DNA from 3 places in the Aliamphritea spongicola genome. Region 3 is predicted to be linked to each of the others. Evidence: predicted binding sites of a transcription regulator. Region 3 holds the regulator's gene; each other region holds the start of a gene.

Region 1 (3,281 bases), on a different contig from region 3:
TTTGCCAGTGACGCAGAGAGTGAATCTGCAAAACCTTCAGTCTTCACCGTTTCCGCACCGGAAGCCCTGGCTGCCGATTTACTGACAGCCTGATCAGCCAACTGATCCGTTAACAGTGAGGCTGAATTCTGTAATTTTGCCAGACTGTCCGCCGCCGGGCTTACACCAGTCGGCAGAGCAGATTTCTGCCCGTCAGCGGCCTTATTATCTGCCACCAAACCTTTAAGCAGACCATTTTCCTCTGCGCCTCGCTGTGCAGCGACTCCGACCTGACGGGACTCAGCTTTCTGCTCTTCTGCAGTAACGCCTGCAGCATTAGCAACAACACCTTCCTGCCCCGGCAACACGGACTTGCCGGCCTGAGCGTCCGCTGCCCGCTGGGCCAGTTGCTGTACCTGTGCATTAACCTTTTGCTCTTCCGCTGCCGCTGGCACTAATGGTTGCGACTGTTTTCCGGCTACTTCCGGCTGAACAACAGCAGACTCAGCAACAGCGTTTGCTGACCGGCTGGTAGCTGCAACAACAGTTTCAGCTGACTTTTCTGCGACAGGAGCTGTCTGAGCCACAGCACCTGGCTGAGCAACTTTATCACCGCTGCTCACAGAAGCTGATGTTTCAGTAACCGCAGCGGCCTTAACTTCACCAGCCACAGGTTTTACAGAGGATGCAAGCTGCTCCGCAGACTGATTAGCTAACTGCTGCGGGTTCTGCTGAGACACTGCCGAATCCTGCTTTACCCCAGCACTCTCAGAGACAACTGTGTTCTGCCGGGCACTCTGCTCGCCAGCCACGCTCGAATTACCCTCAGCTGCTGACTGCTGAGCGTTTACAAGCTCATGCACCGCTCTTGATAAAGGCGACTGATCAGTCGGCACGCCAGCAGATTGTGACGCCTGCTGGCCAACAACTGCTTGTGTATTAACAGGCTGAGACTCGGGAAGGGCTGCTAATCCTGAAAGCCCCTGAGATGAAGGAGACTGAGCATTTTCTTCCTGTATCAGCGAATACTCCGCCGACACATCCGCTTCCAGAAACTTTTTCAGCTGGCTAAGGGTTTCGCTGCCACCAATGGTCTGCTTTTCACCTGACTTATCGGCACCCGCCTGAACATCTGCCCTGGCAACCACCTGCTCCGAAGCCGGGGAGACAGCACCCGGCGGCAAACTTTCGCCGCCCTCTGCCTGCACCTGCCCCTGAGCAGTGACCAGAGCAGAAGTGCCGGTTTGTGACTGACTGGTTTGCAGAATCATTGCATTAAAATTTGCTCCAAGCCCTGCCGTTGCAGGCGCAGCGCCGGCCCCACCTATATCAAGAAGTGATCCGGTACCGGTCGAAACAGGAAGCATTGGATTCATATAGCAGCCCTACCTAAATATCTGAAAACGCAAAATACGCTTCTTTAGCGATATTGAAGCAGGATTAATGCCAACTTAGAAAATTATGCTCTGGCAGGTATGCCATTACATTAAATGAAAGGGGTACGAACTAACTGTGATCGCTCATCAATTTGCTGTTGCTGCTTTTTCTCATCAACCCGGCGCTCATCTTCACGAGCCTTATCAATCACCGAATCGATAGCTTTAAAATGGCCGTAAGCTGCTTTCCAGTGTTCACGGACTTTTTCCAGATGCTGCTGATCTGATTCAATCGCCAGTCGTTGCTGCTCAATCGCTGCACGGATTTTCTGCATAAACGCTTGATGGGTATCCAGCTGCTGGACATTCACCCCACCAGCGCCATTGGCATAAAAATTGTTCGCGTATTCCGCATAGTACTGTTCCAGCTGCTGCATGGTTTCCAGCCCTTTCTGAACACGTCCCTGAGAATCAGCCAGTAACTGATCCGCCTGCTTACGCTTGCGTTCCGCCTGCTCCAGAACAATCTCTAACCGCTTTGAACGTTTCACTGGTCAGCCTGCGCAGCTGCTGTTGTATCGCCGCCCTGCGGATTAGAAGATAAGACCATCGCCATACTCTGCAGACTGGTTTTGAAATCAAACGACTCATTCAGGCCCTGCTGAAGAAACTCACGCATTAACGGCATACGCTCGATGGCGAAATCGGTTTCAGGATCACTGCCCTTCATATAGGCCCCCACTGAGATCAGATCACTACTCTGCTGGTATTTAGCATAGATCTGTTTGAAGCCCATTGCCGCCTGCAAATGCTCAGGGGCAACAATCTGTGGCATGGCACGGCTGATGGACTGTTCCACATCGATCGCCGGGTAATGCCCCCGCTCTGCAAGCGAACGGGATAACACAATATGCCCGTCCAGAATCGCCCGGGCAGAATCCGCAATCGGATCCTGCTGATCATCACCTTCTGTCAGCACCGTATAGAAAGCTGTCACCGAGCCACCACCGTGGTCACCGTTACCGGCCCGCTCTACCAGCTTAGGCAATTTCGCAAACACCGAAGGCGGATACCCCTTGGTTGCCGGAGGCTCACCCACCGCCAACGCAATCTCACGCTGTGCCTGTGCGTAACGAGTCAGGGAATCCATCAGCAGGAGTACATTTTTACCCTGGTCACGGAAGTACTCAGCAATCCGGGTCGTTAACTGTGCCGCCCGCAAGCGCATCAGCGGTGAGTCATCCGCCGGTGAGGCAATCACCACCGAGCGCGCCATACCTTCTGCGCCCAGACTGTGATCGATAAACTCGCGCACTTCCCTCCCCCGCTCACCGATCAGACCAACAACGACTATTTCGGCTTCTGTAAAACGGGTCATCATCCCCAGCAAGACACTCTTACCCACACCACTGCCGGCAAATAATCCTAAACGCTGGCCTCGACCGACACTTAACAATGCGTTGATGCAGCGCACACCCACATCCAGGGTCTGATTAATTGGCTGACGCGCCAGAGGATTAATGGTCCGGCCGTGCAAAGGCACCCGGGTATCACACCCCAGAGGCCCGCGGCCATCCAGCGGTTTACCGACACCGTTGATCACCCGACCAAGAAGATTAAAACCAACCTCAACATCGCCCCCCCCCTGCTTCGGTAACACTTTGGCACCGGGTGCCAGCCCCTCAACCACGTCGATGGGCATCAGATAAATACGGTCACCGGCAAAGCCCACCACTTCTGCTTCAGTCGGCAAGCCCTTTTCAGGATATACGAGACAGTAATCCCCCATAGACGCTTTAATGCCCACCGCTTCAAGGGTCAGGCCGATCAGCCGGGTAATATGTCCCTGCGCAACAGGTACGGGAGGAATGTAAGAAACGTCATGAAAACGCGCCAGCCGGTCCAGCAGACGGTTATCACTCATTG
Region 2 (3,281 bases), on a different contig from region 3:
CCGCCAGCTCCCGGGCAGAACTTTGCAGGAAGTGTTCGGCCAGCTTGGGAATATCTTCCCGCCGCTGCGCCAGCTTGGGAATATGAATACGGATAACATTTAAGCGATGGAACAAATCCTCACGGAAACGTCCTTCTTTCACTAGCTTTTCCAGATCCTGATGGGTGGCCGCAATGATACGCACATCCACTTTAACTGAGGTATGGCCACCGACCCGATAGAATTCCCCTTCAGCCAACACCCTCAGAAGCCGGGTCTGGGTATCCGCAGGCATATCACCGATTTCATCCAGGAAAAGCGTGCCGCCATCAGCCTGCTCAAAACGTCCGGGACGCCGGCTGGCAGCCCCGGTAAACGCGCCCTTTTCATGGCCAAACAGCTCAGACTCCATCAGATCTTTAGGAATGGCTGCCATGTTCAGAGGTATGAATGGCGATGCCGCCCGCGGACTGTGCTGATGCAATGCCTGCGCAACCAGCTCTTTACCGGTACCGGACTCACCGTTTATCAGCACCGTAATGTTGGACTGGGATAAACGCCCGATCGCCCGGAACACCTCCTGCATGGCAGGCGCTTCACCAATAATCTCTGTACTGGGCTCAGGCTTTACTTCCACCAGCGACTGCTGTTCATGAGCATGCTCCACAGCGCGCATCACGATGGCGGTTGCTTCATCAATATCAAAAGGCTTGGGTAAGTATTCAAAAGCCCCGCCTTTATAAGAAGCAACCGCGCTGTCCAGATCGGAATGGGCAGTCATAATAATAATCGGTAAGTCCGGATACTCACCGTGCACCTGCTCCAGTAACGCAAAACCATCAATGCCCGGCATACGAATATCACTGAGCACTACATCAGGGCGCTCTCTTTCAAGCCGACTGAGCATGGCATCGCCGCTGTCGAAAGATGTGACCTGCAGGGAATCGCTCTTCAGCGCCCGTTCCAGCACCCAGCGGATCGACTGATCATCATCAACCACCCATACATTTGCCTGATTAGCCACGGATATTCTCCTGTTGATCATGCATACCTGCAGGCAGGTCCGCCGGCAGCGCTTCCAGCGGTATGAGTAACTGGAAGCGGGTCTCACCGGGCACCGTCTTACATTCAATTAAACCACCATGCTGTGAAAGGATTGTCTGGGCGATTGCCAGCCCCAGCCCCGTACCGGAGGCTCTGCCACTGACCATCGGATAAAAAATCTTACTGAGTAATTCTTCAGGTACACCCGGACCGTTATCAATCACCTCAACGCTGCATAACAGCCGGTGTGTTTCACTGCCCAGGGTAATATTCCGCACCACTCTGGTGCACAGGGTAATGCGCGGCTGTTCCGTATTCGCTTCCTGCAAAGCCTGCATACTGTTACGGACGATATTCAACACCGCCTGTATCAGCTGCGTCTGATCACCGGCAAACTCAGGTAAACTCGGATCATAATCGCGAATCAGTTTTATTGAGCCTGCTGTCTCTGCTTCAAGCAAGCTGGCAACATGTTCAAGAACGACGTGAATATTCACTGATGCCAGTTGCGGCCGGCGGTAAGGCCCCAGCAAGCGGTCTACCAGGTCCCGCAACCGGTCTGCCTCACTGATAATCACCTGGGTGTAATCATGCAAGCCCGGATCAGCCAGCTCCCGCTGCAACAACTGAGCTGCGCCACGCAATCCGCCCAGAGGATTCTTAATTTCATGGGCTAGCCCGCGTACCAGATTAATCGATGTTTCGTGCTGGCTGAGCAGCTCTTCTTCCCGGGAAATACGCAACCACCTGTCACGGGGATGCAATTCCAGTAAAAGCAGCTTTTCCCCTTGCTGAAGCATCGGATTCACACTGTAATCCACCGTAAACTGATGCCCGGACAAGCTGTTTACCTTGGCTTCACGCTTGGTAAATGGTCGCTGATGCTCCAGCGCCTCTCTTAACAGCTCCCAGTCCTCATCCCCGAGCATCAGCCACTGACGGACAGGCACATGAAACAGCCTCCGTTCGCTGGCCTCCAGCAACATTTCCGCTGCCGGGTTCATATACACCAGTGAAAAACGGTCATCGATCAGCATGACCGCTGTGGTCAGGTTATCCAATAACTGCTTATAAAGTTTTGTGGCCATATAGTCGCCTGAAAATTCCCTTCCGAAGTTTGGTCTTATACATTCAAGACACGGTGCCAGCGTCTTATGCGCTGATCTGATCATCTGATATTTACTACTGCAAAAACCGAACCAGACTGACATCTCTCTGAAACCGGGAGAATTGTCAGCCATTTCTCTGTATTACATTATTACCGCGCACCAAAATAGTGCAAGCCTGTCCATCAAAGGTCACACTGTTCGCCAGAGGAAGAAAGAGAATTTAATCAGAGGAAGGATTAATCCGTTTTAACAATATGTCTGTTTCCGGGACATTCTAGGCACAATTTAAAAAGCTTCCTTTACGGCGACTTTTTACACAGCAATCCTCTGAATTCCACCAGTGAGATTTTGCCGGCGGTCAATCCCATCGACGTTCAATTCTTCTCACTCTTCTAAGAAGTCCACGAATACAGCTTTACAACACGCTGAAGTTCCTGCTGCTAACCACTCCGGTTAACCCCTTCAACAGCCACAACAACAAAGCCTTACAAAATAACATTTCATTTTCCTTAAGCACTAGCTATATACTTAGCCACAGATTTAATGCCCAGTCGTTAAATCTCAGAGGCATGGAGCCCGATATACATTAAAAGGAATTAAACCATGAGAAAAATCTCTTCTTCCCTGGCCATTCTGGCCTTTACTGCACTCTCCACCCCTACCCTAGCCGAAACACCAGACTGGCTGAATGACGTTTACATTTTTGGCAGTGCAGGCAGGGCTGACCTGGATTCAGATGAAAAAATAGATCCCCTGTATAAGGTGGATGATAACGACACAACCTTTGCCTTTGGTGCCGGCTATCAGATCAATAAAAACTTTTCAGCGGAACTGGGTTACACCGATTTAGGGGAAATCTCAGTCGAAGACAATAACGACAGAAAAGGCTCACTTGATGCCAGCGGTTACATACTGGGCCTGAAAGGCGAAATAATGGTAACCCGGGACATCAGCCTGCTGGCCCGTACCGGGGTACTTTTCTGGGATGTGGACACAAAGAGTTTATCCGGCAATAAAAGCAGCACCGACGGTACAGACTGGTATCTGAGTGTAGGCGCTGCATACCACTTCACTGAGCAACTGGCGGTCGACTGGCAATTTTCCCGCTACGCCCTTGAAAACAAAGACAACGACAAGCTTGATATTGAC
Region 3 (3,281 bases):
GAAACCCGCCCTGAGCTGAACAAGCAGCAGCGTGAAGAAAAGCTGGCAGAACTTCTGGAAGAGTTCCATGTAACGCACTTGGCTGACAGCCTTGGGATGGCCCTGTCCGGAGGCGAGCGTCGCCGGGTTGAAATCGCCCGCGCCCTGGCAACAGAACCCAGCTTCATTCTGCTGGACGAACCCTTCGCAGGTGTGGACCCTATTTCGGTCACCGACATAAAAGCCACCATAAAACATCTGCAGAGTAAGAACATCGGCATCCTGATTACTGACCATAATGTGCGTGAAACATTAGATATTTGTGAACAGGCATATATAGTCAGTGAAGGATATATCCTTGCCGCTGGCGCACCAGAAGATATACTGAGTAATCAGCAAGTGAAGCAGGCATATCTGGGCGAGCAGTTCCGTCTGTAGTTTTCTCCCCTTCTATTCTCTGACAGGTACAAGCAGTTATATGAAACAAGCGTTACAACTGAAGATTGGCCAGCACCTTACGATGACCCCGCAATTGCAGCAGGCGATTCGGCTGTTACAACTGTCAACGCTTGACCTGCAACAGGAAATACAGGAAGCCCTCGACTCAAACCCTATGCTTGAAGTCGGCGAAGAAGAAGCCGCAGAAAATACCGAAGCAAAAACCGAGCTCGATGCTGACGCACCTGCCAAGCAGGAAACCACCGAAACCGTCAGCGCCGAGCCGGAAGAAACCCATGTAGCCGACAGCGACTGGAATGAAGATATTCCGGATGAACTGTCCACTGACAGCCAGTGGGAAGATACTTTTCAGACTGCCACACCGGCGTCAACCAGCAATAATGACTTCAGCGACAGTAACTTTGAAGCCAATGATACTGCGGTTGAAACCCTGCAGGACCACCTGAACTGGCAGTTAAACCTCACACCGATGAGTGAACTGGATCAGTTAATTGCCACCAATATCATCGACGGCATTACCCCGGACGGCTACCTGAGCGTTGAACTGGAAGCGATTCACGAACACTTCACCAGCCAGGATGATCCTCACCTTCAGGAAACAGAACTGGATGAAATCGAAGCAGTGCTGCGTCGGGTACAGCAATTTGACCCTCCGGGGGTGGCTGCCCGTGACCTGAGCGAATGTCTGTTACTGCAACTGGATCAGTTACCGGCAGATACTCCGTATCTCAAAGAAGCCCGTAAAGTCGCCAGCCAGTACCTGCCGATTCTCGGCAGCCATGATTATAAACTACTGATGCGTAAGACCCGGCTGAAAGAGCCACAACTGCAGGCGGTGGTAGCCCTGATTCAGTCCCTGAATCCAAAACCCGGCGCTATGATTACCACCAGCCACTCTGAATACGTCATCCCTGACGTATTTGTCAGCCAGGAAAAAGGCATCTGGCAGGTAAAGCTCAGCCCTGAAGCCTCTCCCCGGTTACGCATTAATGACAGCTACGCCGATCTAATCAAACGGGCTGATAACAGTCCTGACAACACATACCTGAAAAGTCACCTTCAGGAAGCACGCTGGTTTATTAAAAGCATCCTCAGCCGCAATGAAACCCTCCTGAAGGTCACCCGTGAAATCGTCGCGCGCCAGCAGGACTTCCTCGAAGAAGGTGAAGAAGCCATGCGGCCAATGGTACTGCATGACATTGCTGAAGCAGTGGACATGCACGAATCAACCATTTCCCGGGTTACCACACAAAAGTATATGCATACCCCACGGGGTATCTTCGAACTTAAATATTTCTTCTCCAGCCACGTCAGTACGGACGGAGGCGGAACCTGCTCCTCCACCGCTATACGCGCGCTGATAAAGAAACTGGTTGCTGCTGAAAACCCTGCCAAGCCACTGAGTGATAATAAAATTACCCAGCTGCTGGACGAACAGGGAATCAAAGTCGCCCGCCGAACCATCGCAAAATATCGTGAGTCTTTGAATATTCCACCTTCAAATGAGCGAAAGCGTCTGGTTTAATGAAATTACGGATAACATCCGTAATGCACTAACAAGGAGATTGCCATGCAAATCAATATTTCTGGTCACCACGTCGAACTGACAGAATCACTGAGCAACTATGTGCACAGCAAATTCAGCAAACTGGAACGTCATTTCGACAACATCACCAATGCCCAGGTTACACTGAGCATTGAAAAAACCCGGCAAAAAGCCGAAGGTGATGTTCATGTAGCCGGTGGCCAACTGTTCGCCACACACGAACACGATGACATGTATGCAGCAATTGATGGCCTGATCGACAAGCTCGACCGTCAGGTCATCAAACATAAAGAAAAACTGAAGAATCACAAATAGCAACGTTTCTGAAACCCTATGTTAATCAAAGATCTACTTACCCCCTCAAGAGTGCTTCACGCTCTTGAGGGCGGCAGTAAAAAACGCACTTTAGAACTCATCAGCAAAACCATCGCCCAACAATCAGAAGATCTTGAAGAAGAAGACATATTTTCAGGCCTGATCGGCCGGGAACGCCTTGGAAGTACCGGAATCGGAGAAGGCGTTGCGATCCCCCACTGCAGACTGGACAACTACAATCAGGTAGTCGGCTGTCTGGTACAGCTGGCAGAGCCAATTGATTTTGACGCCATCGACGGCGCACCTGTCGACCTGTTATTTGTACTGCTCGTGCCTACAGACGCATGCGACGAACACCTGCAAACCCTGGGTAACCTTGCAGAACTGTTCAGCCAGACCGAATTTCGTCAGCAGTTGCGCAGCGCTACCTCCGGCGAAGAACTACTGGCAGCAGCGATCCATTACAAGGTGAACAACTGACATGAAACTGGTAGTGATCAGCGGCCGCTCCGGCTCAGGTAAAAGTACTGCACTGCAGGCACTGGAAGATATCGGCTTCTATTGCATTGATAACCTGCCTGCCCACCTGTTACCCCAACTGATCACCCGGCCACCGGAAAAAAGCAGTAGCGACGCACCTAAAACCCTGCTGGCAGTCAGTATTGACGCCCGTAACCCGCTCAGTAACCTGGAAGAATTCCCGGCAATCCTGAAGAAACTGCGGGAAAAACAAAACATCAGCTGTGAACTCTTATACCTGGACAGCAATGAAGAAGTCCTGCTTAAACGTTACAGCGCAACCCGGCGTAAACATCCGCTCTCTAACGAACAACGCAGCCTGAAAGACGCTATCGAATATGAGCGCGAATTACTGGGCCCTCTTGCGGAACTGGCTGACCTGCGCCTGGACACCACCCGCCTGTCGCTGTACCAGCTGCGCGACAGCATCAAGCTGCGCATCATGCAGAAGCAGGAACAGGGC

What was found. Region 3 encodes sigma-54, which starts transcription at its own class of promoters, with help from an activator protein. Its sites were predicted from a motif close to TGGCACNNNNNTTGCTNT; they were not measured.
Region 1: a site for sigma-54 is predicted at 1,411-1,428, ahead of JYB63_RS15230 (flagellar hook-length control protein FliK). Genes of this name have one in related genera too.
Region 2: a site for sigma-54 is predicted at 2,208-2,225, ahead of glnL (nitrogen regulation protein NR(II)). Genes of this name have one in related genera too.

What each region holds. Positions count from the first base shown of each region.
Region 1 is NZ_JAFIDL010000005.1:58,710-61,990, reverse strand. Features, by position in the region: gene JYB63_RS15230 (flagellar hook-length control protein FliK) at 1-1,355, opposite strand, end outside; gene fliJ (flagellar export protein FliJ) at 1,466-1,906, opposite strand; gene fliI (flagellar protein export ATPase FliI) at 1,903-3,279, opposite strand; gene JYB63_RS15215 (flagellar assembly protein FliH) at 3,272-3,281, opposite strand, start outside.
Region 2 is NZ_JAFIDL010000003.1:140,502-143,782, reverse strand. Features, by position in the region: gene ntrC (nitrogen regulation protein NR(I)) at 1-1,003, opposite strand, end outside; gene glnL (nitrogen regulation protein NR(II)) at 996-2,111, opposite strand; gene JYB63_RS10575 (porin) at 2,736-3,281, shown strand, end outside.
Region 3 is NZ_JAFIDL010000009.1:55,694-58,974, forward strand. Features, by position in the region: gene lptB (LPS export ABC transporter ATP-binding protein) at 1-417, shown strand, start outside; gene JYB63_RS20035 (RNA polymerase factor sigma-54) at 458-1,963, shown strand; gene hpf (ribosome hibernation-promoting factor, HPF/YfiA family) at 2,009-2,299, shown strand; gene ptsN (PTS IIA-like nitrogen regulatory protein PtsN) at 2,318-2,779, shown strand; gene rapZ (RNase adapter RapZ) at 2,781-3,281, shown strand, end outside.